One region of the Afipia sp. GW821-FHT14H12 genome, then DNA from elsewhere that is predicted to be linked to it. Evidence: predicted binding sites of a transcription regulator. Region 1 holds the regulator's gene; each other region holds the start of a gene.
The links. The regulator LexA, encoded in region 1, represses DNA repair genes until DNA is damaged. The targets are predictions, from matches to a motif close to TGTTCNNNNTGTGTTCNG.

Region 2: AC1RNA_RS15355 (ImuA family protein) is a predicted target of LexA. The motif match lies at 4,503-4,520, and genes of this name have one in related genera.
Region 3: recA (recombinase RecA) is a predicted target of LexA. The motif match lies at 2,175-2,192, and genes of this name have one in related genera.
Region 4: AC1RNA_RS16390 (PA0069 family radical SAM protein) is a predicted target of LexA. The motif match lies at 4,733-4,750, and genes of this name have one in related genera.

What each region holds. Positions count from the first base shown of each region.
Region 1 is NZ_JBXAOZ010000005.1:67,926-75,351, reverse strand. It holds gene AC1RNA_RS16845 (molybdopterin molybdotransferase MoeA) at 1-34, shown strand, start outside; gene AC1RNA_RS16840 (hypothetical protein) at 38-232, opposite strand; gene AC1RNA_RS16835 (PepSY-associated TM helix domain-containing protein) at 235-1,431, opposite strand; gene AC1RNA_RS16830 (hypothetical protein) at 1,432-1,731, opposite strand; gene lexA (transcriptional repressor LexA) at 2,140-2,844, shown strand; gene AC1RNA_RS16820 (ComEC/Rec2 family competence protein) at 2,857-5,130, opposite strand; gene AC1RNA_RS16815 (glutamine--tRNA ligase/YqeY domain fusion protein) at 5,221-6,891, opposite strand; gene gltX (glutamate--tRNA ligase) at 7,101-7,426, shown strand, end outside.
Region 2 is NZ_JBXAOZ010000003.1:173,410-180,835, forward strand. It holds gene AC1RNA_RS15330 (ligase-associated DNA damage response DEXH box helicase) at 1-298, opposite strand, end outside; gene AC1RNA_RS15335 (ligase-associated DNA damage response exonuclease) at 436-1,470, shown strand; gene AC1RNA_RS15340 (cisplatin damage response ATP-dependent DNA ligase) at 1,467-3,131, shown strand; gene AC1RNA_RS15345 (cupin domain-containing protein) at 3,146-3,646, opposite strand; partial or broken gene AC1RNA_RS15350 (UdgX family uracil-DNA binding protein) at 3,712-4,314, opposite strand; gene AC1RNA_RS15355 (ImuA family protein) at 4,581-5,387, shown strand; gene AC1RNA_RS15360 (Y-family DNA polymerase) at 5,278-6,882, shown strand; gene AC1RNA_RS15365 (error-prone DNA polymerase) at 6,879-7,426, shown strand, end outside.
Region 3 is NZ_JBXAOZ010000001.1:1,953,240-1,960,665, forward strand. It holds gene AC1RNA_RS09765 (Spy/CpxP family protein refolding chaperone) at 1-123, shown strand, start outside; gene AC1RNA_RS09770 (hypothetical protein) at 186-347, shown strand; gene AC1RNA_RS09775 (Flp family type IVb pilin) at 516-677, shown strand; fluoride riboswitch at 726-787, shown strand; gene crcB (fluoride efflux transporter CrcB) at 1,047-1,430, shown strand; gene AC1RNA_RS09785 (cation efflux transmembrane domain-containing protein) at 1,457-2,086, opposite strand; gene recA (recombinase RecA) at 2,306-3,388, shown strand; gene gcvP (aminomethyl-transferring glycine dehydrogenase) at 3,589-6,441, opposite strand; gene gcvH (glycine cleavage system protein GcvH) at 6,509-6,874, opposite strand; gene gcvT (glycine cleavage system aminomethyltransferase GcvT) at 6,883-7,426, opposite strand, start outside.
Region 4 is NZ_JBXAOZ010000004.1:152,613-160,038, forward strand. It holds gene AC1RNA_RS16355 (site-specific DNA-methyltransferase) at 14-1,144, opposite strand; gene AC1RNA_RS16360 (hypothetical protein) at 1,143-1,541, shown strand; gene ypfJ (KPN_02809 family neutral zinc metallopeptidase) at 1,531-2,472, shown strand; gene moaB (molybdenum cofactor biosynthesis protein B) at 2,474-3,031, shown strand; gene AC1RNA_RS16375 (glycosyltransferase family protein) at 3,033-3,605, opposite strand; gene AC1RNA_RS16380 (DUF3551 domain-containing protein) at 3,761-4,075, opposite strand; gene AC1RNA_RS16385 (DUF3551 domain-containing protein) at 4,327-4,653, opposite strand; gene AC1RNA_RS16390 (PA0069 family radical SAM protein) at 4,772-5,926, shown strand; gene rnhB (ribonuclease HII) at 6,009-6,773, shown strand; gene AC1RNA_RS16400 (glycosyltransferase family 39 protein) at 6,840-7,426, shown strand, end outside.

The sequences.
Region 1 (7,426 bases):
CGCGCGCTGCGACATCATCCGGCTGCCAATTTGAGCCTTACGGCCGGGAATCGACCGGCCGGCGGCGCTTCTGCCATGCCGCCACGATCACGAGTAGCGGGATCGCCAGCGCGACCCACGACAGCGCCCACCAGACACCGCCCTGTCCGAGCAGTGCCGACAACAACCCGAAGATCACCAGGGCGGCGAGAGCGGCCGGCCAGCGCCAGATCCGGGAAAATCCAAAGCGCATAGTCACTCCGCCGCTTCACGCGAGACGGCAAGTGCCGCGCTGGCGTTGCTTTCCACCAGTTCCGTATCCGACTCGCTGGCAGACGACGTTCGCCGCGACAGCCATAGATAGAGCCCGCTGCCCAGAACCATGATGGTGACGAGATCGAGCAGTGCCCAGATGATCTTCAGCGGCATGCCGCCGTAATCGCCGAAGTGCAGCGGCCGCGACACTTCCAGCGCACGCAGATACCACGGCATCTCGACCACCGCCTGTAGCTTGCCGCCGCGGGCATCAATCATCACCGGACTGAACAGCCGCGATGTCAGCGGCTCCTTGCCCTTCGCCCAAAAGAGATAATGAAACGGCGAACCGAACTGCGAGCCGGGAAACACCACGCTGGTGATGCGCATGTCAGGCACGGCCGCCTGCGCCGTCTCCAGCGCCTGCTGCACCGAACTCATCTCAGAAGCGGCCGGCGTGGTCTGGCCCTCGAAGGGTTCGAGCATCGCGCGCACGTCCGTGTTCTGCCACAGCATGAACATCGGCTTCGACAGTTCGTTGATGACTCCGGTCGCGCCGACCACGAGCGCCCAGGCCAGCGTCACGACGCCGATCATGTTATGCAGATCGAGCCATTTCAGGCGCGGCGAGCGATCCGCGCGCACGGTGGCGAAATCGAGCTTGCGCATGAACGGACCATAGACCGCGATCCCCGAGACAATCGCGACGACGAACAGAAAACCCATCGTGCCCAGGAACAATTCGCCGGGAAGGCCCGCGAACATATCCCTGTGCAGCGTAAGCATCAGCCCGAGGAAGGTCGGGCTTTCCTCGGTCAGCGGCTTCGACTGCCGGATCACCTGCGCCGTGCGCGCGTCGTATTTGATCCAGTGCGCCACCTTACGGTTGGCCTTAAATGCTTCCCATGACGGCGCCATCGTAACGATGACCTTGGGCTCGTCGTCGTCCATGAACGTCGAGACGACGATCTCGTCAGGATACATCTGCCGGCTCTTGGCGACGATCCCATCCAGATTGGCGCTGGGCGTATCCGCGGGCAGCGACGCATAAGGTGGATCAGTATCGAGCAGATGCTCGATCTCCTCGCCGAATATCAGCGGCAGACCGGTGATACAGATCACTAGCAGAAATGCCGTGCAAATCAGACTGGCCCATTTATGGACCCAGAACCATTTTCGAAAGGCGGAGCGAGTCATTTATGCTCTGCCGACGATCTGCATGTTCGAAAGGTCAGGAACGGGCGGGCGGCGGGCAGCGGCTTCAATTTCCGCCAGCAATATGTCGACATCAGATGGCAATGGCTGCCAGCCGCAAGGGCATTCCTGTGCATGATGCGTGGCGGAAGACTGCCGATAGATCGCGCCGAGCGCGGAAGCCATCATCCGCATCACCGTCATCGGAGGCACCGCGGAACTGTCGAGCGTCCGGCAAAACGTCGCCATCAGGTGGTGATCGATCTCGGCCTGCATCGGTTCAGGCCCGTCGTGATCTGCCATCGACATCTCTCCTACTGCTCATCGCATCACGCGAAGACGTAGGCGGTTGCCACGAGGCCCTCAACCGAACATTCCCTTCTGGAATTAGAAGATATCGAAGCCATCGCATGGGCAGCATTGCGCGATCAGATGAGCAGCGCCTTGGGCGTCGCTCAAAGGCGTGCGCCGCTACACCCGGGGGCCAAATACGACTTCCGGTCCATTCCGGCATGATTTCCTAAAAACAGCGCCTTCGGATTCATAAGAATTTAACTATTGCAGAACATGTATGGAACATATAGTGTATGTTCATGATTTGTTTCGAGTGAGTCTGGCACCTGTCGTGAACAAACAGGCGGCCGAGGAAACGGGTGATGACCCGCTTGAACATGACTATCCGCTGGACGATGAGATTGAGGGCTGCGCCGGATGCTGACACGCAAACAATATGAACTGCTGCGCTTCATCAACGAGCGGCTGAAGGAAAGCGGCGTTCCGCCTTCCTTCGATGAGATGAAGGATGCCCTCGACTTGCGGTCGAAGTCCGGCATCCACCGGCTTATCACGGCGTTGGAAGAGCGCGGCTTCATCCGCAGGCTCGCCAACCGCGCCCGCGCCATCGAGGTCATCAAGCTGCCCGAGCCCGTCGCCAGCAGCGGCGCCCGGCGCGGTTTCACCCCCAGCGTGATCGAAGGCAATCTCGGCAAGGTGCGCAGCACTGTTCCTGGCGGTTTCGATGAAAGTGGCGAGCAGCCCGTCGCGGTCCCGGTGATGGGGCGCATCGCCGCTGGTACTCCGATCGAGGCGCTGCAGACCCGCAGCCACACCATCAGCGTGCCGCCCGATATGCTCGGCTCCGGCGAGCATTACGCGCTCGAAGTGCGCGGCGATTCGATGGTGGAAGCCGGCATCCTCGACGGCGACATGGCGCTGATCCAGCGCAACGAGAATGCCGATACCGGCGACATCGTCGTGGCGCTGATCGACGAGGAGGAAGCGACTCTGAAGCGTTTCCGCCGCCGCGGGGCCTCCATTGCTCTGGAGCCTGCCAACGCCGCCTATGAGGTCCGCATCCTGCCGCCCAACCGTGTCCGCATCCAGGGCAAGCTGATCGGGCTTTACCGGAAATACTAGGACCGCCACCGCTCAGTCGGCGGCCTCCTGCTCGGTCTCCGGCGGCGTCGCATCGACGGATTTCGAGGTCGCTCCATGCCTTGCTGCGGCATTAGTCCGCACGCGGGCGGATGCCATCGCGGGAGCCCATGGCCGGTCCACACCCTCAGGCTCACTCATAGTGATGCTGTAGCCCTGCGCCGTTCTTTTTAATGCAACGCCGCCCAGCCCACGCAGATCGTCGCGATAGAAAACGCGGGCGGCGCAATCGGCGGGCGTCTGATATGGCGTGATGAGGATTTTGGCCTGCGCGCAATCATCGACCAGTGCCTCTGGCTGTCTCGTCAGCGCGATCAGATCGCCCTCTTTCCCCTCGACCACGCAGCCCTCCTCGTCGCACGAGACGCCTTGCGCAATGCTCGGGTCGGTGACGGCGCGCGGATCGGCATCGGCCGCCAGCCACTCGCGCCAAACAAAGACATTCTTCGCAGTGTGCATGATGCGCAAACGGCTATCCTTGCCGCGCACCGCGACGCTCGATGCATCGCTCGCGATCAGGATGTCGGGCTCCGTCACAACAGCCGCCCATACCACGCCGCAACCGATCAACCCCACTCCTGCCCAGCGCAGCGGCGAGCGCAACAGACCGAGCACGACGATGCCGCCGCTCATGACGATCAGCGGCCCGATGCTAAAGGTATGAACGCGGCCGAACGCACCCGGCAACGCCGCTACCCATTGCGACACGAAGATCATCCAGTCGATGCCGACACCCATCAGGTGCCAGAACAGGCTGTCGAAACCGAACGGAATGGCCACGATCCCGAGCAAGCCGGCTGGCATCACCAGCCCCGACACCACTGGCATCGCGACCAGATTGGCGATGACGCCGTAAGGCGCGATCCGGTGGAAATGAAACGCGGCATAAGGCGTGGTAGCAAGGCCCGCGACAAACGACGCGAGCGCCAGCACCACAAGCTCGCGTCCACCCCAGGCAGCGAAGCGCCCGAGGTTGCTATCGTCGCTCGCGGCAAACCATTGCGGCATCCCGATCTGCGCCAGCACGACAAGCCCAAGCGTTGCAGCAAACGACATTTGAAAACTGGGATGCACCAGCGCCTCCGGGGCGATCAGCAACACCAGCATGGCGGCCAGCGCCAGCGTGCGAAACGTGATCGCGCGACGGTCCGCCATCACCGCGACCAGCACCAGCGCCGTCATATAGAAGGAGCGCTGTGTCGCGACCTCCGCACCCGATAGCAGCAGATAGAACAGCGCCGCGATCAACGCCGCCAGTGCGGCCCATTTCTTGATCGCATAGCGCGTGCTCAACATCGGGCTCAGCGCCAGCAGCGCGCGGATCGCGAAGAACACTACGCCCGCGACCACCGCCATGTGATAACCGGAGATCGACAGCACATGGCCGAGCCCAGAGACAAACAGTGCATCGTTGTTCGTCGTCGAGATCGCATCGCGCCGGCCGGTGAGAAGTGCGGTTGCAATTGCGCGCTGGTCGCCGCTCAAGACCGTGCGAATGCGTGCGTCCACGGCGTCACGCAAACCCTGCATCAACGCCGCATAACGCAACCGCCAGTCGCCTTGCTTCGGCGTGTCCTGTGTCCTGATCGTTCCGAGCGCGAAACCGGATGCGCCGATGCCCTGAAAATACATGTCTCGCGCAAAATCGTAGCCACCGGGGCGAAGCGGCCGCAGCGGCGGCAACAACCTCGCCTTCAGCGTCACATAGCTGCCGACCGCAGGCGCCGTGCCCTTGCGCACCGATAACCTGACCCGCTGCAAGCGCGGCGCGCCGCGCGCTTCCATTTTCTCAACCCGCAGCATGAAGCGGTCGGCGCGCTCGCGTTCTTCATGCGTCTCGACAAAGCCTTCCAGCGTCGCCGAACCCACCGGGGTCAGCAGCACCGCGTGCGAGACGTATGCAGTCTTCAGCGTCGCGGTGGCAAAGCCGGCAAGCAGCGCCGCAAACAACGCGATATAGGGAAACATCGGCCTTCGCCGCACGGCCAGCGCAAGCAGACACGCCAGTCCCGCGACCGGCGCGACAACCGCCGCCATCGGCTCGCGCGCAGCCGTGAAATAGAGTGCGATGCCTGCGCCGAAAGCGACCGGAATCCATGGCAGCAACCGGCCGGGACCAGTCTCGGCGCGTATCCAGTTGAGATTCGATTCCGTGAGCGAGCGCCACCAGCGCCCAGGGAAAGTAGACGCGATCGCTGTCTCGCGCGTCGGCCATGCGATGGCCCTGCCCGCGCGCGGCCTTTCCTGCTCCCGGCCCCTGTCCGCCATTCCGCCGCCCGTGTGTCGGCTATCCCACCGCCATGCTAGCGGAGGCGATCAGACCCCGACACGGGAACGGATGCAGAATCCGACAGCCGGTTAGCCCGTAACCTTGGCGTAGCTGTCGCGCAGGCCGACGGTGCGGTTAAACACCAGCCGGTCGGGCGTCGAGTCGCGGTCGCGGACGAAATAGCCCTGCCGCTCGAACTGCACCGCACCATCCGCCGCCTCGCTCTTGAATGCAGGCTCGACCTTGCAGCCCGTCAGCGTTTCCAGCGAATTCGGATTGAGCTGCGCGGCGAAATTGCCCGCCTCCGGCTGCGGGGTCGCGAACAGATTGTCGTAGACACGAACTTCCGCCGGCACCGCCGCAGCGGCGCTGACCCAGTGGATCGTCGCCTTCACCTTGCGGCCGTCAGGCGCGTTGCCGCCGCGCGTTGCCGGATCATACGTGCAGCGCAACTCGATCACCTCGCCCGCCGTGTTCTTGATAACCTCGCGGCAGGTGATGAAATAGGCATAGCGCAGCCGCACCTCGCGCCCCGGCGCGAGACGGAAGAACTTCTTCAGCGGCTCCTCCATGAAATCGTCTTGCTCGATGTAAAGCTCACGCCCGAACGGAATCTTGCGCGTGCCCTGTGTCTCATCCTCGGGATGATTGACCGCCTCGAGTTCCTCGACCTGACCTTCGGGGTAATTCTCGATCACCACTTTCAGCGGGCGCAACACCGCCATGCGGCGCAACGCAGTTTTGTTCAGCGTCTCGCGGATCGCGAAATCAAACATGCCGATATCGACGGTCGAATTGGCCTTGGCGACGCCGATGCGCTTGACGAAATCGCGCAGCGCCTGCGGAGGCACGCCACGCCGCTGCAGCCCGGCAAGCGTCGGCATGCGCGGATCGTCCCAGCCGGAAACATGGCCCTCGCGCACCAGTTCGGTCAGCACGCGCTTGGACAAGAGCGTGTAGGTCATGTTGAGGCGCGCGAACTCGTACTGATGCGGGTGCGAGGGCACCGGCAAATTGTCAAGGAACCAGTCGTAAAGCGGCCGGTGATCCTCGAATTCCAACGTGCAGATCGAATGCGTGATGTGTTCGATGGAATCGGACTGGCCGTGCGCGAAATCGTAACTCGGATAGATGTTCCACGCCGTTCCGGTGCGCGGATGGTGCGCGTGCAGAATCCGATAGAGCACAGGGTCGCGCAGGTTGATGTTGCCGGAACCCATGTCGATCTTGGCGCGCAGCACGCGCGTGCCGTTTGGAAATTCACCAGCGCGCATCCGTGCGAACAGGTCGAGATTCTCCGCAACTGAACGATTGCGGAACGGGCTGTTCTGCCCGGCCTCGGTCAGGGTGCCGCGCGTCAGCCGGATCTCGTCCGGCGACTGGTCGTCGACATAGGCCTTGCCGGCGCGGATCAGGTCCTGCGCCCAGGCGTAAAGCTGCTCGAAATAGTCCGAAGCAAAATGCAGGTGTTCACCCCAGTCGAAACCGAGCCAGCGGACGTCGCGCTGGATGGCGTCGATGAACTCCTGCTCCTCCTTCGCCGGGTTGGTATCGTCGAAACGCAGGTGGCAGCGCCCGCCGAATTCCTCGGCGATACCGAAATTCAGGCAGATCGACTTGGCATGGCCGAGATGCAGGTACCCGTTGGGTTCCGGCGGAAAGCGCGTCACCACGCCCTTGTGCTTCCCCGAGGCCAGGTCTGCCGCCACAATCTCGCGGATGAAGTCGCGGCCCGCATCCGGCGTCGATTCGTCAGTCATTTTTATCCCTTCAAGTTGCGCCCTATGTGCCAAATCCGCGCCGCCGCGCCAAGAGCACATCCAAGGGATAGGGCCTGCCTTGGCAGCCTGTAAAAAACGAACTTTTGACCTTCCGGCGGCATTTGCCGCCGGGATGCCGGGACAGTGTCCCGGCAGTATGATAAAGGCCCGCCCAATACCCCCTCCCGAGAGCGATTGAACCACCTGAAATGACCAAACCCGTTGTCACCCGCTTTGCGCCCTCTCCGACCGGCTTTCTCCATATCGGCGGCGGACGCACCGCTCTGTTCAACTGGCTCTATGCCCGCAAAAATGGTGGCAAGATGCTGCTGCGGATCGAAGACACCGACCGCGAGCGTTCCACGCAGGCGGCGATCGATGCGATCCTCGACGGGCTAAAGTGGCTGGGTATCGATTGGGACGACGAGACGATCTACCAGTTCAGCCGCGCGGGGCGGCACCGCGAGGTCGCCGAGCTGCTTCTTGCTGAGGGCAAGGCCTATCGCTGCTACGCGACTCCGGAGGAACTGACCCA
Region 2 (7,426 bases), on a different contig from region 1:
TTAGAGGCGAGATGTAGAGGGTGTGGAGGCCTTCACCTTGCCGCACGTCGCGTCCGGTAGAAACCAGCTTGGGGCGTGAGGGTTTGGGCGAGCCCAGTTCCACCAGCGTCGGCAGAAAGCCCGCCAGCGTCTTGCCGGCCCCGGTCGGCGCGATCAGTAGGGCGGAGCGGCCCTCGAAAGCTTTTTCCAACAGCGCGAGCTGATGCACCCGTGGCGCCCAGCCGCGCGCGGCGAACCAGCGCGCGAAACCGTCCGGCAAGCCGGGAAATGATCGATCGTCGGGGAAGGGTGCCGCCACGTGCTCTAGCTAAACACAGCCATGCCCAAGGTCGAGTCCGCTTTGGCGGGGCAGATCGGGCTTGGAACCTTAATCTATGTTGAGAGCGAGGTCCCCGCCGGGCTCGCCTGGCAGGAATAGCCTCCTATATACCGGGCATGCGTTCACCCTCCCTCTTGAAGCCGGTTGCCGCCGGGCTCTGCTGCGAAGGCGGAGGCTTTCATATCGATCCGGTCAGGGCGGTGGAGCGCGCGCTGATTACGCATGGCCATTCCGACCATGCCCGCCCCGGACACCGCGCGGTGCTGGCGACGCAGGAAACGCTCGACATCATGCGGCTACGCTATGGCGATGATTTCGCCGGTTCGACACAGGCGATTTCCTACGGCGAGGAAATCCGGCTCAACGACGTGACCGTGGCCTTCCATCCCGCCGGGCATGTCCTGGGCTCGGCCCAGATCATGGTGACGGATGGACAAACCCGCATTGTCGCATCCGGCGATTATAAAGACGTACCCGACCCGACCTGCGCGCCGTTCGAGATCGTGCCTTGTGATATTTTCATCACGGAGGCGACCTTCGGCCTGCCTATCTTCCGCCATGGCGATGCAGAGGGCGAAATACGCAAGCTGCTGGATTCAGTCGCGTTGTTTCCGGAGCGCGCGCATCTGGTCGGCGCTTATTCGCTCGGCAAGGCGCAACGGATCATCGCGCTGTTACGCAAGGCCGGCCATACCGCGCCGATCTATCTGCACGGTGCGATGGAAAAGATCACGCGCTATTATGAGAGCCGTGGCATCGCGCTTGGCGACCTGCGGCCGGTGAAGGGCGTGAAGAAGGCCGATCTTGCCGGCACCATTACGCTGGCGCCGCCATCGGCCATTACCGACATTTGGACGCGCCGCTTCCCGGATCCTGTTGCGGCCTTCGCTTCGGGCTGGATGCGCACGCGCGCCCGTGCGCGGCAGAAGGGCATCGAACTGCCGCTGGTGATTTCCGATCATGCCGACTGGAATGGCCTCACCGCCACGATTGCCGCGACAGGCGCGGGTGAAGTCTGGGTTACCCACGGGCAGGAAGATGCCCTGGTGCATTGGTGCAAGGCCAAAGGCTTGAAAGCGCGGCCGCTCGATCTCGTCGGCTACGGCGATGAGGACGAATCTTCGACGATGGGGGAAGGCGAACGGCCATGAACCGCTTCGCGCATCTGCTCAATCGGCTGGCCTATGAGCCCGGCCGCAATAACAAGCTGCGACTGATCGTGAATTATTTCCGCGAGGTCGAAGATCCCGATCGCGGCTATGCGCTTGCGGCGCTCACCGGCGCCTTGTCGTTTCGACATGCCAAGCCGGGACTGATCCGCGACCTGATTGCGGCGCGCACCGATCCGGTGCTGTTCGATCTGTCCTACGATTATGTTGGCGACCTGTCGGAAACCGTCGCGCTGATGTGGCCGATGCCGGAACGCGGCGGCGCCGGTCACAACCAGCCACCACCGACATTGAGTGATGTCGTCACGACCTTTCATACGCTCGGAAAGACCGAGATCCCCGCTCAACTCGTCCGGTGGCTCGACCAACTCGACGAGACCGGGCGCTGGGCGCTCTTGAAGCTCGTCACCGGGAGCTTGCGCATCGGCGTCTCCGCGCGTCTGGCCAAGACCGCCGCGGCCGCGCTCGGCGACAAGGACCCGCATGAGATCGAACTGATCTGGCCCGGCCTCGTCCCGCCATATCTCGATCTGTTCGCCTGGCTGGAGGGCCGCGCCGACAAGCCGGTCAATCGCGATCCCGCGCCGTTTCGCCCGGTGATGCTGGCGCACGCGGTGGAGGATGCCGATTTTGCCGCGCTTGATCCTGCCGACTTCATCGCCGAATGGAAATGGGACGGCATCCGGGTGCAGGCGGTGAGTGGCCGCGATGAGGATGGCGAGATCGTCACGCGGCTTTATTCGCGCAGCGGGGAGGACATCACCAGGAGTTTTCCGGATTTGTTGCCTGCGCTGCGCCTGCCGGGCGCGATCGACGGCGAATTGCTGGTGCTGCGCGCGGGCCGTGTGCAGAGTTTCAACGTGCTGCAGCAAAGGCTCAACCGCAAAAGCGTGACGCCGAAGCTGATGAAGGATTATCCGATCCATCTGCGCGCCTACGATCTGTTGGCGGACGACGAAAACGATCTTCGCGAATTGTCATTTGCTGAGCGGCGCGAACATCTGGAATCGTTCATCGCGCGACTGGACGACCCGCGAATCGATCTGTCGCCGTGTGTCTCCTTTTCGACATGGCCCGAGCTGATGGCCGCCCGCGCCGATCCGTCGAGCGCGGGTGCGGGCGATGATGCAGATGCGGTGGAGGGCGTGATGTTGAAGCGCCGCGACGCGCTCTATCTGCCGGGCCGCCCCAAAGGCCAATGGTGGAAATGGAAGCGCGACCCGCACATCATCGATGCCGTGCTGATGTATGCGCAGCGCGGCCATGGCAAGCGTTCGTCTTATTATTCGGATTACACGTTCGGCGTCTGGACGGAAGGTGAGGAGGGCGAGCAGCTCGTGCCGGTAGGTAAGGCCTATTTCGGCTTCACCGATGAGGAGCTGATCCAGATCGACCGTTTCGTCCGCCGTAACACCACGGAAAAATTCGGCCCCGTGCGTCACGTGGTGCACGAGCAGGATAAAGGCCTCGTGCTGGAAGTGGCGTTCGAAGGGCTGGCGCGCTCACCGCGCCACAAGTCCGGCGTGGCCATGCGTTTCCCGCGCATCAACCGGCTGCGCTGGGACAAGCCGCCCGGCGAAGCTGACAGGCTGGAGACGCTTGAACGGATGCTGAAACCTGTGTCGGCTTCGGCTGGAGTTTGATGCGTGTTACGAAACTAGCGCGATTCGTTTGGATCCCGGTGGATGGGGTCGATCCATAATACCGTCTCTGGCTTCTCGACGGGTTCGATGTCGAGATTGATCGCAACAGCTTCACCGTCGCTTCGGACCAAAACGCATTCCAGTACTTCGTCGGTGCTGGCGTTGATCTCTTGATGAGGTACGTAAGGCGGCACAAAAATAAAATCACCCGAATTGGCTTCGGCCGTAAACTGAAGATGTTCGCCCCAACGCATCCGCGCCTTGCCTTTTACCACGTAGATGATGCTCTCTAAATGGCCATGGTGGTGCGCTCCGGTCTTGGCATCGGGTTTGATGGTGACGGTGCCAGCCCATAATTTTTGTGCACCGGCGCGCGCGAAATTAATTGCAGCCTTGCGGTCCATTCCGGGAGTGGACGGAACGTTCGGGTCGAGCTGATTGCCGGGAATGACCCGCACGCCGTCGTGCTTCCAGCGATCATGGTCGTGAGAATGGGAGTGATCGTGTTCGGACATGCTTATTCCCGCCTTGAATTGTCGTGTCAGTGATCGAGCTGACGACACTTTATTCCAAATAAGCCTTAGGTGGCTTTTTCCTTGTGATGGATATACTCAAACGCCAGCTTAAGGTCGCTGACAAAATGCGCGTATTCGCGAGCCTTGGCGTCAGCATCGGGCAGCCGCAACAGATAGGACGGATGCACCGTCACCAGCGCCTTGGTATCTTCAGTCAAGTCCAGCAAGTGGCCGCGGTTTTTCCCGATCGGTGTGACCTTGCCGAAGACGCATTGCGCGGCTGTGGCTCCCATCGCGACCACCAGAGCAGGCTTCACCGCTAGAAGCTCGCGCTCGTACTATTGCCGGCAGGCTCTGATTTCGGATGTGTTCGGTTTTTGATGCAGACGGACTTTTCCGCGTAGGACGAATTTGAAATGCTTCACTGCATTGGTGATGTAGACCTTGTTGCGCGGAATTTTGGCTTCGTCCAAACCACGAGCCAGAACCTGACCCGCGGGGCCGACAAACGGCTTGCCAGCCAGGTCTTCCTTGTCGCCCGGCTGCTCGCCGACCAGCATGATGGGCGCATGAGCCGCGCCTTCGCCGAACACGGTTTGCGTGGCGTCCTTGTAAAGAGGGCAGGCCCGACAATGGGCGGCTTCCTCGCGCAAATCCGCAAGGCTCTCTGTTCCGAAAAGGTCGGGGTCGAGGTCGCGGGCAGCGTGGCGCATGGGTTCTCTCTCCGGCCTTCTGAAGTTCAATCAAGAGAGCCGCGGCAAGTTTCCGCGTCAAAAGTCAGAACCTCATTGGTTCTGTTGATGAAAATATGGCTCCGAGACTCTGGTTGACTCGCTGGGGCTAGGCAGGATTATATTAGAACATAACGTGAACATAACGGCTGGTCCGTCGTTAGAGGAAAACGAAGGGCTGCCTCGATCTCTGGGAGCGGCGCATGACCGGCGCGCGTACGCTTGCGTCCTTGCGGGACGCGATCCGCCATCTTGAAGCGCAGACCATGCCGCAGCAGGTCGAGCGCGTGGCACTCGGCCATGCCAGTGCGGATGCGACGCTGCAGGGCGGCCTGCTGCGCGGCGCGCTGCATGAGGTGTTCGCGACCGAGACCCGGCAGTCGGCTTCTGCGACCGGTTTTGCCGCAGGTCTGGTTCAGTGTCTGGCGAGCCATCGGCCGATTTTTTGGGTGCAGCAGGATTTCGCGGAAGCCGAAGCCGGTGCCTTGTCGATGAACGGGTTTGCCGAACTGGGTCTTGATCCGTGCCGTTTGGTGCTGGTGCGGGTGCTAAATGCGGAAACCGCGCTGAAGGTCACCGCCGATGCGCTGGCCTGCGACGCACTCGGTGCGGTGGTGTGTGAACTGTGGGGCGAAACGAAAACATTCGATCTCACCGCCAGCCGGCGGCTGACACTGGCGGCCCAATCGTCCGGCGTATCCTGCGTGCTGCTTTGTACATCGAGCCAGCCTGTTAGCAGCACGGCTGAGACGCGATGGGTGGTGCGGGCCGCGCGCTCGCTTCCTGGACCGGAATGGAACGCCTGGGGCGAGCCGATGCTCGATGCAGAACTTGTCCGCAATCGTCATGGGCAGCTAGGCCGATGGATCATGGAGTGGAATTGTGACGAGCGTATCTTCCGTGAACCGGCGACGTATTCTCAGCCTTTGGTTGCCGCGCCTGCCGACCGACCGCATCAAACGCCGGCTCGCGCAGGAGGATCGATCGCGCGCTTGCGACGGACTGGATGACGCGTTTTTCCGCAGACCTTGGATCATTGCGGACAGGCAGCATAACGCGCTGCAGATCGTCGCCATGAATGATGCGGCGGCGGCCATCGGGCTTGAGATCGGCATGCCGGCTGCCAATGCACGGGCGATCTGTCCCGACATCGAGGTGTTCGATGCCGATGCAGGAGCGGATGCGCAGGCTCTCGCTCATATCGCGGACTGGTGCGATCGCTTCACGCCGCTTGTCGCGCTCGATCCGCCTTATGGGCTGTTTCTCGACATCAGCGGTTGCGCGCATCTGTTCGGCGGCGAAGCCAAGATGCTGGCGCTGGTGTGCGATTCACTGACGCGGCAAGGGTTCGTCGTCAATGCGGCGATTGCCGGAACGTCGGCTTGCGCGCGGGCGCTGACGCGCGCAGTGCGCGGCCGGATCGTGCCGGAAGGGCAAGAGTCTGCAGCTGTTGAGAACTTGCCTGTGTTCGCGCTCGGCGCGGAGGATGCCATCACACGCGGATTGCGCCGTGCCGGGCTGAAGACTATTGGCGACGTTGCCTCTCGTGAGCCCCGCGAGATCGCCGCGCGGTTCGGCAAGGCGTTCACGGATGTGTTGCGGGAAGTGCTCGGGCAATCCGATGCGCCGATCAGTCCGCGCCGGCCTCCGCCTGATTTTATGGTGGAGAGGCATTTTGCCGAGCCGGTTGCGACCGAAGATACGATTTCCGCGACCGTATCGGGCTTGGCGCAAAAACTCGTGGTTGCGATGGAGCAACAAGGCAAGGGCGCCAGACGGCTGGAGGCCAGTTTCTTTCGTGTCGATGGCGTGGTGCGGACCATCGCAGTCGATGCAGGGCAGCCGGTCACGCGTGCTGGCCTGATCGATCGCCTGTTTTGGGAACGGTTTGATGTGCTGGCCGACCCGCTCGATCCAGGTTTCGGATTCGATCTCATCCGTCTGTCCGCAAGTCGTGTCGAGGCTGTGGTGCAGGAGCAGCGCGATCTCGATGCGCGGACGCAGGACAATGACGAGATGGCGGCATTGATCGATCGCCTTGCGGCCCGTCTCGGCGGACAGCGGATCATGATCTACCTGCCGCAGGATACGCACATTCCCGAACGCGCTGCCCGGGCTATGCCGGCGCAGGTTTATCTGCCGAAGGCCTTATCCGCGCAATGGCCGCGACGCTGCGAGAGCGAACCGCCGTTGCGGCCATTGCGGATGTTCGAAAGGCCCGAGGAAATCAAGGTCACAGCGGCGTCCGTTCCGGATGGTCCGCCACCTCGTTTTACATGGCGGCGTGCGACCCATGCGGTCGTGCGGGCGGAAGGGCCAGAACGCATTGCGATGGAGTGGTGGAAGAACGAGACATCTGTCCTCACACGCGATTATTTTCGTGTCGAGGACACGGAAGGCCTGCGTTTCTGGATCTATCGCGATGGTCTCTACGGAAGCGAGTCTGTCGATGACAAAGGCGAGCGTATCGACCCTAAATGGTACGTCCATGGGGTGTTCGCATGAAGGTCACCGATTATGCGGAAATCGGCATCACCACCAATTTTTCGTTTCTGCGCGGAGGGTCTCAGCCACAGGAATATGTGCATCAGGCCAGCGAACACCGGCTGCCGGTGATCGGCATCGCCGACCGCAATACCTTGGCTGGCGTTGTGCGTGCCTATAGCGAGCTTGCAAACCATGAGGTCAAATACAAGCCCAGACTCCTGATCGGTGCGCGCCTCGTCTTCACCGACGGAACGCCGGACATTCTGGTCTATCCGCGCGACCGCGCCGCCTATGGTCGCCTCTGCCAGTTGCTGTCGCACGGGAAGCTGCAAGCGGAGAAGGGCGAGTGCCTTCTCACGCTCGATGATCTTCTGGATTTTTCCGAGGGGCAATTGCTGGTTCTGACGTTGCCGCATCGGTTTGAAACGGCGGTTGCGTTGAAGGTGCTCGGCCGGCTGAAGCAAAGCCGCGCCGATGGAGTCTGGCTGGCTGCAAGCTTGCTGTATCGTGGCGACGATAGGCGGCGCCTCTCCCGTCTGTACCTGATCGCAGCGACGGGACG
Region 3 (7,426 bases), on a different contig from region 1:
GCCAGTAACGAGGATGCGGAGGATCAGCCCGCGCAGCGCAGGTCGCGCGGGCGGCGCCACCACCGCCATGGCATCCACGGGGTGGAAAGTGTGCTGAGGCACATCATCACCATCGTCCGTTAAAGGGAATGGTGATAAACTAGAAAGCGTTGCAAAACAGAAATCGTATCCAGTGGAGGCGGCTTATGCATCTTCACTTCAAGGGCGGTTTTGATGCAGTCGATCTGCAGCTTCTGGCCATCGTTGCGGTCATGGTTGCGCTCGGAGGCGCAATCTATCTGTTCGGTGACATCTACGAGATAGGAGCGCAGGCGGAGCGTGTGGCCCGCGCAGTTCCGCCATTTTAGCAAGGTCGGCCAGCCCTTCCGGGTGGCAGCTCATTATATCGCATCACAACATCAGGATGATTTGGGTTCGGGAAAGCTTGCCCCGGGGGCACTTTATTCGCGGAAACTGGTAAAATCGCCCAGTTTCATTTACGGGGCCTTGAGGGTTCGCCGGTACGGTGCCTCCCCATGAAAACCTTGAAACGCTTCTTCCTGGATCAGTCCGGCGCGACCTCGATCGAGTATGCCATCATCGCTGCGGGGCTTTCGATCGTTATCCTCGTGGCGGTCAATGGGATTGGCTCGGCGCTGAACGGCAAGTACGAGATGATCCGCGCCGCCGTACAGTAACGAAGCCGCCGTGCTTGCTTCGGCGGATTGCAGCCGCTAACCTTCTTGAACCATGATGGGGATGGAGTTCCCCCGATAACCGCCGCAAGGCTGATGACTCCTACCAGGCGCTTTCGCGTCGGTAGGAGCGATTCCTCCCAGCGATGCGCCCAGGAAAGGGTGCATGACAATGGCTGGGTCGCCTCGTGAGAGATCTTCTCGTTCAAGACTTCCTCATTCTCTTGCCATCGCACTTTGGATCACAAGCTCGATCTGGGCCGTGACGGTTGCTGCGTATCTGCTCGATGCGGATACGGAGTTGATCGTGCCGTTGATGATGCTCGGCCTGCTGACAGGCATGGCTGAATGGATGATGGGAGGACGAGACAAGTGAACTGGATTTTTATTCTGGCAGTGGCGCTCGGTGGAGCATTGGGTTCGGTGACGCGCTATCTGGTAGGCATCGGCGCGGGCAGGCTGTTTGGCACGGATTTTCCTTGGGGGACGCTCATCATCAACATCACCGGTTCGTTCGTGATTGGGCTCTTTGCGGGCCTGTTCGCGATACGATGGAATCTGCCGCAGGCGGTGCGGATCTTTCTCATCGTTGGCTTTTGCGGCGGCTACACTACGTTCTCGACCTTCTCGCTTGATTCTTTTTATCTGATCGAGCGCGGTGAATTCGCCGCGACCGCCGCCTACATGGTGGCTTCGGCGCTGCTGTCACTCCGCGCTCTGATCGGTGCGATGCATCTGGTGCGGACGATGGCGTGAGCAGAGGATGGAGGATTGGGGTGGTCTTAAGCAGGGTTGGCTCGCAACTCTGCTGACGATCGTCGCAGGACGATGAAGGCCCCCTGCAATGCAAGCATGGCCATGATCGACGCCACAATCACATCCGGCCAGCCCGTTCCGGTGCCGAACACACCGGCGGCGGCTGCAAGAACAGCAAGATTTCCTAGTACGTCATTTCGTGTGCATATCCACGCCGAGCGCATGTTGGCGTCGCCATCGCGATAGGCCCAGAGCAATGCGAACGAGGCTACGTTGGCGAGCAGCGCGGTGAAGCCAACCACGCCCATGGTGTAGGCGTTGGGAAGCGTTCCCTGAACAACATGCCAGATGAGGGTTGCGATCACCCATAGCCCGAATATGGCCATGGTCGCGCCCTTGGCCGTGGCGGCGAGCGCGCGATAGCGGAGAGCCATGCCGACGACGATCAGGCTGATCGCGTAGTTTGCCGTATCGCCGAGAAAGTCGAGGGCGTCTGCTTGGAGCGATGCAGAACCGGCAGCGAGTCCGGCGATGACCTCAACGGCGAACATCGCCCCGTTGATTGCCAGAACAGCCCACAGGGCTTTGCGGTATCCCGGATTTCCTTGGTGAGGATCGGGAGCACAGCAATGATCTGAACTACAACATCCGCTCATGAGATAAGTATAAGGATCATCATTCGAAATTGAACTCGGCTGCGGTTGTTGCGCCATCAGGTTTTGTAAAATTTGGGCCGCTCGCTGCAAGAACATATTGCGAACAAGGAACAAATAGGGTACATTCACCCCATCGGACGTTTTCAGCGATTCCGGTCCGCCGCTTCAGGGAAGCCCGTTTGTCCGGCCGGCGAATCCCGTACATAAGGAGTGACCCCTATGGCCCCAGCCGCCCTGCGTATCGTTGAAGGAACGTCGATGGACAAGACCAAGGCCCTCACGGCCGCCCTGTCGCAGATCGAGCGCCAGTTCGGTAAAGGCTCGGTGATGCGGCTCGGCAAGGCCGACCGCTCCATGGACATCGAGGTGATCTCCTCGGGCTCGCTCGGGCTCGACATCGCGCTCGGCGTCGGCGGGCTACCGAAGGGCCGGGTGGTCGAGATTTACGGTCCTGAATCCTCCGGCAAGACCACGCTGGCGCTGCATACGGTGGCCGAGGCTCAGAAGAAGGGCGGCACCTGTGCCTTCATCGACGCCGAACATGCACTGGACCCGGTCTATGCCCGCAAGCTCGGCGTCAATGTCGATGAACTGCTGATTTCCCAGCCCGACCATGGCGAACAGGCGCTTGAGATCGCCGATACGCTGGTGCGCTCCGGCGCGGTGGACGTGCTGATCGTCGATTCGGTCGCAGCTCTTGTGCCGCGCGCCGAACTCGAGGGTGAGATGGGCGACGCGCTGCCGGGTTTGCAGGCGCGCTTGATGAGCCAGGCGCTGCGCAAGCTGACGGCTTCGATCAACAAGTCCCACACCATGGTGATCTTCATCAACCAAATCCGCATGAAGATCGGGGTGATGTACGGCTCGCCGGAAACCACGACGGGCGGCAATGCCCTGAAATTCTATGCCTCCGTCCGCCTCGACATTCGCCGCATCGGCGCGATCAAGGAGCGCGACGAGGTGATCGGCAACTCCACCCGCGTCAAGGTGGTGAAGAACAAGCTCGCACCGCCGTTCAAGCAGGTCGAATTCGACATCATGTATGGCGAGGGTGTCTCCAAGATGGGCGAGATCCTTGATCTCGGCGTCAAGGCCGGCATCGTCGAGAAGTCCGGCGCCTGGTTTTCCTATGACAGCCAGCGCCTCGGTCAGGGCCGCGAGAATTCCAAGGCATTTCTGCGCGACAACCCGGACATGACCGCCAAGATCGAAGCCGCGATCCGGCAGAATTCCGGCCTGATCGCCGAGCAGATTCTAGCCGGCAAGCCGGAGAGCGATGACGACGAGGAAGCGGAGGACTGATCGTCCTTCTCGTGCGGGATCGCGCTTGGCACGCTTCGCATGAACAGACAAATTCCGGGGCTTGGGAACTGCTCAGGTCCGGGCGATGCGGGCAAGCCGGGAATCCTTGCCCGGACACCATCGTCCTTCGGAAGGCAAAGCGGGCGCTGCGGATGTTGAGTTGCCGACATCCTCAGGGCCCGTTTTGTTTTGGAAACCGGTTACTCCGCCGCCTGCGCGTAATTGCTGATCGGCGGGCAGGAGCAGACAAGGTTACGATCGCCATAGACGTTATCGACGCGGCCGACCGGCGACCAGTATTTGTCCTGCTGCGGGCTGCCGTCGGGGAAGCAGCCTTGCGCGCGTGAGTAAGGCCGCTGCCAGTTGTCGTCGGCGATGTCGTGAACGGTGTGCGGCGCGTAGCGCAGCGGCGAGGCATCGATCGGAAACTTGCCGTCTTCCACCTCGGCGATCTCGCGGCGGATCGCGATCATCGCCTCGCAGAATCGATCCAGCTCCGCCTTCGATTCGGATTCAGTCGGTTCGATCATCAGTGTGCCGGGCACCGGAAAGCTCATGGTCGGCGCATGGAAGCCGTAATCGATCAGCCGCTTGGCGATGTCATCGACGGTGACACCGCACGCGGCTTTCAGCGGGCGAGGATCGATGATGCATTCGTGCGCGACGCGGTCGTTGTGGTTGCGATACAGCACCGGGAAATGCGCATCCAGGCGCTTTGCGATGTAGTTGGCGTTGAGGATCGCCACTTCGGTGGCTCGGCGCAGCCCGTCCGCACCCATCATCAGGATGTACAGATAGGAAATGGTGAGGATCGAGGCCGAGCCGTAGGGCGCAGCGCTGACCGCGCCTGTCTCAAGACTGATCGGCGGCAGGAACGGCGCGAGATGCTTCTTCACGCCGATCGGCCCCATGCCGGGGCCGCCGCCGCCATGCGGAATGCAGAAGGTCTTGTGCAGGTTGAGATGGCTCACGTCGGCGCCGTAATCGCCGGGGCGGGCGAGGCCGACCTGGGCGTTGAGGTTGGCGCCGTCGAGATAGACCTGCCCGCCATGGGCATGGACGATATCGCAGATCTCGCGGATCGCTTCCTCGAACACGCCATGCGTCGAGGGATATGTGATCATGATCGCGGCGAGCGTGTCGGCATGCGCCTCCGCCTTCTTGCGCAAATCGGCGACATCGACATTGCCGTGCGTGTCGCAGGCCACAACCACCACCTTCATACCCGCCATGCTGGCCGACGCCGGGTTGGTGCCGTGCGCGGACGCGGGGATCAGGCAGACATCGCGCTGTGGCTCATTGCGCGAGGCATGATAGGCGCGGATCGCGAGCAGGCCCGCATATTCGCCCTGGGCGCCGGAGTTCGGCTGTAGAGACACCGCGTCATAGCCGGTGATTTCCGCAAGCCACGTCTCCAGCCGTGCGAACAGTGCATGATAGCCGGCGGCCTGTTCTTTCGGGGCAAAGGGATGGACGTTGCCGAATTCGGGCCACGTCAGCGGAATCATCTCTGTGGTCGCGTTCAGCTTCATGGTGCAGGAGCCGAGCGGGATCATCGCGCGGTCGAGTGCGAGGTCGCGGTCGGACAGCTTGCGCATATAGCGCAGCAGTTCCGTTTCCGAGCGATAGGCATGGAACACCGGATGGGTGAGGAACGGGGCGGTGCGCAAGAGCGCGGAGGGAAGTGCGTCATGCGTCTCACGCTCGACCTGTGCGTAGTCGAGCGCGCCGCCGAATGCGCGCCACACCGCCTCGATGATCGCGGGCGTGGTGGTCTCGTCCAGCGCGATGCCGATTTCGTTCTTTCCGATCCTCAGATTGAGCCGCTCGGCTTTTGCGAGGGATAGAATCTCGGCCCGCTGGGCGCCTTCCGCCTTTACCGTTACGGTGTCGAAGAAGGTGTCGCTGGCAAGCGTGAAGCCAAGCTGCCGCAGTCCGCCGGCGAGTGTCGCCGCGCGGCGATGCACGGTCCGCGCGATGTCGATGAGGCCTTCGGGGCCGTGATAGACCGCATACATCGAGGAGATGATCGCGAGCAGCACCTGCGCGGTGCAGATGTTGGAGGTCGCCTTCTCGCGGCGGATATGCTGCTCGCGCGTCTGCAAGGCGAGACGATAGGCGGGCTGCCCGCGCGAATCCACCGACAGGCCGACGAGGCGGCCGGGCAGTGCGCGTTTGAGCGCATCTTTCACCGCCATGTAGGCGGCGTGCGGGCCGCCATAGCCCATCGGCACGCCGAAGCGCTGTGTCGAGCCAATTGCGATGTCGGCGCCAAGTTCGCCGGGCGAGGCGAGCAAGGTCAGCGCCAGAATGTCGGCGGCGATGATGGCGATGCCGCCCTTGGCATGCAGCGCCGCAATGGCGGGGCGGAGATCGCGGATTGCGCCGTCCATGCCGGGATACTGCAACAGCGCGCCAAACACGTCCGCGCCGTCGAGGTCATGCGCGGGATCGCCGACGATGAGCGTCCAGCCGAGCGGCTCGGCGCGCGTGCGCAGCACCGCGAGCGTTTGCGGGAGCACGTTGTGGTCAACGAAGAACGCGCGATTCTTTGTGGTGCTCGAGCGTTCGGCCAGCGCCATCGCTTCGGCTGCCGCGGTTGCCTCATCGAGCAGCGAAGCATTGGCGACATCAAGCCCCGTGAGGTCGCAGATCATGGTCTGGAAATTGAACAATGCCTCCAGCCGGCCCTGGCTGATTTCCGGCTGATACGGCGTATAGGCAGTATACCAGGCCGGATTTTCCAGAATGTTGCGCAGGATCACCGTGGGCAGTTGCGTGCCGTAATAACCTTGTCCGATCAGCGAGGTGAAAACCCGGTTCTGCCCCGCGAGTTCGCGCATGTGCGCGAGCGCGTCGGCTTCGCTCAGGGCAGGCGGAAGATCGAGCGGACGGTTGAGCCGGATATTGGCTGGCAACGTCTCATCCATCAGTGCGTCGAGGCTCGATGCGCCAATCGTCTTCAGCATCGCATCGATGTCACGCGGCGAAGGGCCGATATGGCGCCGGGCGAAGGTGGTGGCGGGCTCGTTGGATGGGCGATGCATCGTCATGGGATATCCTCGAAGGAAATCTGTCTGGTCTCGTCATGCAGAGCGCGTCCCGGCATGACGAAAAGGGTCACTCCGTCTGCGCCTTGTAGGCCGCTTCATCCATTAGCCCGTCCAGTTCGCTCTTGTCGGCGAGCTTAAGCTTGAAGAACCACGCCTTGCCCTGCGGGTCGGAATTGATGAGCGAGGGATCGGCGGCGAGCGCGTCGTTGGACTCGATGACTTCGCCGGACACCGGTGCGTAGACGTCCGATGCCGCCTTCACGCTCTCCACGGTCGCGGCGGTTTCGGCCTTCTTCAGGGTGCGGCCTGCCTTGGGCAGCTCGACGAACACCACGTCGCCGAGCTGGTTCTGTGCGAAGTCGGTGATGCCGATGGTTGCGGTATCGCCGTCGATCTGGAGCCATTCATGATCGGAAGTGAAAAGCGTGGTCATGGATTTCCTCAGCGTTGATAGGTGGGAGCGACGAAAGGCAGTTTGGCGGTCTGCATCGGCAGGCGGCTTCCGCGCACTTCGGTGAACAGTCCGGTACCCGGCGTGGCGAGCGGGGTGGGCACATAGCCCATGGCGACGGGCCCGTTGACGCTCGGGCCGAAACCGCCGGATGTGACGCGGCCGATCTTGTTGGTGGAGGATGCGTCGGCGAATAAAGGCGCGCCTTCACGCACCGGGGCACGTCCTTCCGCCTTCAGGCCGACGCGACGGCGCGGGGCGCCTTCTTCCAATTGGCGCAGGATGGTGGTTGCACCGGGAAATCTGCCCTCGCGCGCGCCGCCCTTGCGGCGGGCTTTCTGGATCGACCATTCAAGCGCCGCTTCAATCGGCGTCGTGGTTGTGTCGATGTCGTGGCCGTAAAGACAGAGACCAGCTTCGAGCCGCAGACTGTCGCGCGCGCCAAGACCCACGGGAAGCACCGCGGCGTCCGCGAGCAACGTCGTCACCAGCCGCTCGGCGTCCGCGGCGGGGACCGAAATCTCAAAACCGTCC
Region 4 (7,426 bases), on a different contig from region 1:
GATTGTTTGCGGCTTAGGCCGTCTGCATCTCGCGGCGGATTTCGGCGCGCAGTTCATCGATCAGGCGCAGGCCCTTCTTGGTCTCGACGTGCCAGAACGACCAGCCGTTGCAGGCTTCCGAGCCCTGCGCCACCGCGCCCATGCGATGGATCGAGCCGACCTTGTCGCCGAGCATGATGGCGCCGTCGGCGCGCACCAGAGCGGCATGTTTCTTCTTCGAGTCCACGAGCTTGGCGCCCGGCGAGATCATGCCGCGCTCGATCAATTCGGAGAAGGCCACGCGCGGGGCATCGCGCGCGGTCAGGAACGGGGCAAGCGTCGCTTCCGGTAGCGGCTCGACGGCGGCGATGCGTTTTTCGGCCGCCGCAGCGTAGGTCTTGTCGCGCTCGAAGCCGATATAGCTGCGGCCAAGGCGTTTTGCGACCGCGCCGGTGGTGCCGGTGCCGTTGAACGGATCGATCACGAGGTCGCCGGGTTTTGATGACGACAGCAGCACGCGCGCGAGCAGGCCTTCCGGCTTCTGCGTCGGATGCACTTTCTTGCCATCCTTGCCCTTGAGGCGCTCGTCACCGGTGCACAGCGGGATCAGCCAGTCGGAACGTGCCTGCACGTCCTCGTTGGCGGCCTTCAGTGCATCGTAGTTGAAGGTGTATTTCGTCGATTCATCGCGCGCCGCCCAGATCATGGTCTCGTGCGCGTTGGTGAAACGGCGGCCGCGGAAGTTCGGCATCGGGTTGGTCTTGCGCCACACGATGTCGTTGAGAATCCAGAAGCCCAGATCCTGCATGATCGCGCCGACGCGGAAGATGTTGTGATAGGAGCCGATCACCCAGATTGTTGCAGACGGCTTCATGGCGCGGCGCGCGGCCAGCAGCCATGCGCGCGTGAAATCGTCATAGGCTGCGAACGACGAGAACTTGTCCCAGTCGTTGTTCACGGCATCTACATGCGACTCGTCAGGGCGCTTCAATTCGCCCTTGAGCTGCAGATTGTAAGGAGGATCGGCGAACACCAAATCAACGGAGCTCGCAGGCAGTTTCGTCATCTCCGCGACGCAATCGCCGATGACGATGCGCGAGGATGGCGAGGTTTCAAAATTAGTGCGGGGCGCCTTTGCAGACGCCCCGCGACGCGACACAACCATGACTCAAAACCTGACTCAGGCGACGCAGTCGGCGACGCGGGACCAACAAATCCGACTTGTCATCACCATGAATGTCCAAGGTAAAAATCGACTTAACTGCGAACATCTTTCGTTGCCGCAAAAATCATTTCATTGTCGTGGGATCGAAATCGATTCCATCGTGTGCCGCGAACGAAAGAGAATGAACGACGCCACGCTGTGCGGGATGATCGCGCGCGAGCGGTGTATTCCAGTAGGCCAGTGCACGACTGACCTGTTTCGTTTGACTAGGCAAGAATTGCCGGGGGCGTTAAAATCCGCGCCCGAGCGCAGTCCCTGTTGCATCATGCAGCAGGCGATTCCCGCCGCCGGCCGTTATGAAGATGTAAGGCCCCGAGGAGAAACCGATGCGTTATGACGATTTCCGCCGCAGCGACGATATCGACGACCGGCGCGATGACAGCGGTGGCGGTTTTGGCGGCGGAGGCGGGGGCTTCGGGTTCCCGATGGGCGGAGGCGGCCGCCTTGGCATCGGCACGGTGGTTGTTCTCGGCCTGATCGGCTGGGCGGTCGGCATCGACCCGCGCATTCTGATCGGCGGCGCGGAAATCCTCACTGGCGGCGGAGGGGCGCCAAGCTATCAGAGCGACCGGCCGTCCTCGCAAGCCAAGCGTGGTGCACCGACCGACGAGATGGGCAGCATGATCGCCGGCGTGCTCGGCGAGGTCGACGATCGCTGGGACGAAATCTTCTCGGCCAGTGGCCGAACCTACAAGGGTCCGCGCATCGTCCTGTTCCGCAACGCCACCAATGGCGGCCGCTGCGGCATGGCGCAATCGGCGATGGGGCCGTTCTATTGTCCGCCCGACCGGCAGATTTTCCTCGATACCGGCTTCTTCCGCGAGATCGAGACGAAATTCGGTGGCTGTCAGGGGAGCGCCTGCAAGTTCACCGCTGCCTACATCATCGCGCATGAGGCGGGCCATCACATCCAGAACCTGCTCGGCATCCTCGACAAGGCGCACGCGCTGCAACAGCAGGCGGGCAGCAAGGCGGAGGCCAATGCGATCCAGGTCAAGGTCGAGTTGCAGGCGGATTGCCTTTCCGGCGTCTGGGTCAATCGCGAGGAGAAGAAGCGGCCGGGCTTCATCGAGCCGGGCGACATCGACGGCGCGCTGCGCACGGCGTCGGCGATCGGCGACGATACGCTGCAACGGAAGATGCAGGGCCGCGTGGTGCCGGATTCGTTCACGCATGGCTCGGCCGAACAGCGCAAGCGCTGGTTCATGACCGGCTACCAGCAAGGCAGCGTGGCGGCGTGCAATACTTTCGGCGCGGGCTCGCTTTGAGATGACGAGCCTTGATCAGTCGAAGCCATTCATTCCGCTCAACATCGCGGTGCTGACGATTTCGGATTCGCGTTCGCTTGCCGACGACAAGTCAGGCACGACGCTGGCGGACCGGATCCAGGCTGCGGGGCATCATCTCGCCGCGCGCGAGATCGTTACCGACGACGTTGAAAAGATTCAGGCGCAGTTGAAACGCTGGATCGCGGACGATGGCGTCGATGTGGTGGTGACGACGGGCGGCACCGGCTTCACCGGGCGCGACGTGACGCCGGAGGCGGTCGAACCACTGTTCGACAAGCGGATGGATGGATTCTCCATCGCCTTTCATATGCTCAGTCATGCCAAGATCGGAACGTCCACGATCCAGAGCCGTGCGACCGCCGGTGTTGCGGGCACGACATTCATCTTCGCGTTGCCAGGATCACCGGGCGCCTGCCGCGACGGCTGGGATGGCATCCTCGCGCATCAGCTCGATTACCGCACGCGGCCATGCAACTTTGTGGAGATCATGCCGCGTCTCGACGAGCATCTGAAGCGCGGCAAGGCGCAGGCGAAGTAACTCAAGCGGGCACGAAAATCCGCGTGCGCAAGATCGCGCGGCCCGAGCGGCCGATCTTCGACAGCAGTTTCGATTCCGCGCTGCGTGCGCCCGGCGCGTAACCGCCGAGCTGGTCGTAATGGTCACGCGCGATCAACAATCCCTGATTGGCGGAAGGGCCTGTGACTGCGCGGGCGATCTGCCGCATGGCATGCGTGACACCGCCTTCGGCATAGGGCGAGCGTGCGTAGCGGAAAACACCGGCACGGCGGCGACCGCTGACGCCGACGTTTTCGATGAACTGCGCGGTCTCGTCGATCCAGCCGGATTCGAGCACCGCGCCCGCATGCAGGAACATCAGCCAGGAGCCGCGTGTGAGTTTGACGCCCGCCGCGATTGCATCGGCGCGCGAGCCATCGAACGTGAGAAAGCGGCAGCCCGCGACATCGGCGACGCGCGCGATGTCGCCAGCGCCTCCGCGGTCGACCAGCACGACGTCGCGCACCATGCCCGCGGCCGAGCCCGGCACCAGCGCCGAGAGCGTGGCGACCGTCTCGGACTCATTGCCCTGTGTCGGGATCACGATGCTGATCATCGGGGCGCGGCTCCACCGTCAAAAGGAACGGCGATGCATTTAGCATTTTGTGTACAGCTAAAGAACCCCGTCCCATGCAGGGCTCATCGCGGGATAGATCATATGAGACAGGCGAAGCAGATATTCTGCTTCGTCTGCTTCTAATATCTCAAGGCCTACCAGCGGCCGGGTGTGTAGCCGCGGCGATAGATCGGACCGTTGTAGCGATTATAGGCCATGCCGAGCTCGGACGCCGGGCCTGCGATATAGCCGTAGCGGCCATCATCGCCGTACGGGTTGTTCATACAGGAGCCGCCAGCCCCGAGCGCGTACGCCTGGCAGGCGGCGTAGGAATAGAAGTCGCATGAGGCCACCGGGCTGTCGCTGTCTGTCACACAAACCGTGCCAGCCTTGGCAGGCGTACTGCCCAATGTGGTGACGCTCGCTGCCGCCAAGCCGAGGGCTGCTGCTGTCAGAAGATACGTCTTCATCGAATCCTCCTCGTGAAAAATACCCCGCCTGTAACGCGGCCGCTCTGTGAAAGCTCCGCTGGGAGAATACCCAAAACGGGTTACACAACCCGTGCGGATGCCTGGCTTCTCTTGCGTCAATAGGTGGGGCTACCGATTTCGCGGAGATAAACGCCACGATCGATATGCAGGCGTGAGGGGTGGCAGCACACGAAAAAGGGGCGGAACGATATATCGCTCCGCCCCTTCAAAAAGATCAGCCGGCTGAAAATTCACCAGCGATAGCCGGGTCCGTAATAGCCGCGATGATAGATCGGACCATCGTAGCGATTATAGGCCGAACCGAACTCCACCGATGGGCCTTCGATGTAGCCATACTCGCCGTCATCGCCGCGCGGGTTGCGCACGCACGAGCCGCCGACACCGCGAGACGACGCCCGGCAGGCGCGGAAGCTGTAAAACTCGCACGAACGATAGGTGCTGGGGCTGTCCTGATCGGTCAGGCAGACCGTGCCGGCCTTCGCGGGCGTGACGCCTGCCGAGGTGAGGCCCGCTGCCGCCAGGCCGATTGCCGCCGCCGCCAAGAAATATGTCTTCATCGAATCCTCCTTAATCAATGTCCCGCTGGGCCGACAACGCTGGGTGGGTGCGCGAGGTCCGCTGGGGATGCCATAAAAATGTTCTTGTTTTGTTCTGAAGGCAGCTTATCTTCGGGGCATGACCAGAACCTCGCAAGCTGCGCAGATTCCTTCCCCGTCACCCGTCCCGGCAGGGGCTGTCTCCGACTTCGCCGAGATCGGCGTTGCCATCGACGCCGCGCGCCGCCGCGGCCGGGGCGCGCAGACCAACGCCAGCGGACGATATGAAACCGAGGCGCGCGCCGCATTCGACGACGGCTGGCAGAGCCTCGACGAACTGCCGCCGTTCAAGACCAGCGTCGGGATCGACACCGCCCGCAAGGTGATCTCGCGCAACGACTCGCCTGACATCGGCTTCGACCGTTCGATCAATCCCTATCGCGGCTGCGAGCACGGCTGCGTGTACTGCTTCGCGCGGCCGACCCATGCCTATCTCGGCCTGTCGCCGGGCCTCGATTTCGAAAGCAAACTGTTCATGAAGCCGGATGCCCCCGCGCTTCTGGAAAAGGAGCTGACGGCCTCGGGCTACGAGCCGCGCACCATGGCGATCGGCACCAACACCGATCCCTACCAGCCGATCGAGCGTGAACACAAAATCATGCGCGGTATTCTTGAGGTGCTGGAAAGAACCGGTCATCCGGTCGGCATCGTCACCAAATCGGCGCTGGTGACGCGCGATATCGACATTCTTTCGCGGATGGCGGAGCGCAATCTCGCCAAGGTGGCGATCTCGGTGACCTCGCTCGATCCGAAACTCGCGCGCACCATGGAGCCGCGGGCCTCGACGCCGCCGAAGCGACTGGAAGCGTTGCGGCAACTCTCCGCCGCGGGCATTCCGACCGTGGTGATGACCGCGCCGCTTATTCCCGCGCTCAACGATTCCGAAATGGAGCGCATTCTCGATGCCGCCGCCCATGCCGGCGTGAAGGAGGCGAACTACACGCTGCTGCGCCTGCCGCTCGAGGTGCGCGACCTGTTCCGCGAGTGGCTGATTGCGAATTACCCGGACCGTTACCGTCACGTCTTCACGCTGATCCGCGACATGCGCGGCGGCAAGGATTATGATTCGCAATGGGGCACGCGGATGAAGGGCACCGGGCCGATGGCATGGATGATCGGCCGCCGCTTCGAGATCGCCTGCGAACGGCTGGGGCTCAACCGCAAGCGGGTGAAACTCTCCACCTCGCATTTCGTGCAGCCGCCGAAAGGCGGAGAGCAACTCGATCTGTTTTGAACGGGCAGCCTGGCGTTGAATAACGGGCACATCCGGAAGGTTCCGGCTTGCCGGAGTCGCCCGTTCGTTTCAGTGTCCGGCCATGAGTCGGACCAACCCCCCAGCAAATGAGAAAGCCGCCGCGAAGCCTGCGAAGGTCACGGCCGCAACGCGTCCGAGCTTCCGCCGCGAGCGCGCGCTCCTGAAGCAGGGCATCTGGCCGGTGGCGGGTTGCGACGAGGTCGGGCGGGGGCCGCTCGCGGGGCCGGTGGTCGCCGCCGCCGTGATCCTCGATCCCGACCGCATCCCGAAGGGCATCGACGATTCCAAGCGCCTCACCGTGGAAGCGCGCGAGGCGCTGTTCGAGGAAATCTGCGCGACCGCGATGGTATCGGTCGCCGCCGCGCCGCCATGGCGGATCGACCGCGACAATATCCTGCGCGCCTCGCTGTGGGCGCTGGCGCGCGCGGTGCAGGGGCTGCCGCAAGCGCCGCGTCATGTGTTCGTCGATGGCCGCGACAGGATCGATGTACCGTGCGGCTGTGAGCCGGTAATCGGCGGCGATGGACTGCTGCTGTCGATCGGTGCGGCCTCGATCGTGGCGAAGGTGACGCGCGACCGCCTGATGTGCCGGTTGGCTCGGGTGCATCCCGAATACGGCTTCGATTCGCACATGGGCTACGGCGTGCCCCAGCATCTGGCCGCGCTGGAGCTGCATGGTCCGACGCCGCACCACCGGCGGTATTTCGCGCCCGTGGCGGCGGCGCATGCCAGGCTCAATGGCGCGGCCGTTCCGCCCGACCTGTCCCAGCTTGAAGCGACGGAAGTCGTGATCGTGGCGGAGGAGGCGGCCGTTCAGGTTGCCTGATCGGACGCCGGCCTTTATCAAGCGCTGAACGGTCTTTTTGCCCTCCCGCCCCGGTTCGTCCGCGCGATGCGCTTTACCTCCCTGATCGTCGAACTCGTCCGCGCCAAGCCGCGATGGATTTTCTGGAGCGCCGTGCTCGCGCTCGCGCTGTTGTGGCTGATCGTGCCAACGGCTCTCTATCTCAGTCCCCCCGCCGATGTGCCCACCGTGCTGGCGTTCGGCCGCGAATATCAGGTCGGCACCACGCTCGGCCCGCCGTTGTCATTCTGGCTCGCGGACATCGCATTCCGTGCCGTCGGCGGTTACGCTTTCGGCGTGTATCTGCTGGCGCAGATTTGCTTCGTGGTGATGATGGGGGCGGTGTTCGCGCTCGCACGTGCGCTGGTCGGCGCGCAGCAGGGCGTGCTTGCGGCGCTGCTGACGCTGGCTATTGCGGCCTTCAGTTTTCCGGGGCTGGAATTCGGCCCCGATGTTTTGGCGCGGCCGCTCTGGGCACTGACGCTCCTGCATGCTTGGCGGGTGATCGGAGAGCGGCAACGCGGCGCGTGGTTTGCACTGTCGATCGAGATCGGGTTGTTGTTCCTCACCACCGCGATGGCTCCGGTGCTGTTGGCTCTGCTCGTGGTCTTTGCGCTCGCCACGGCGCGCGGCCG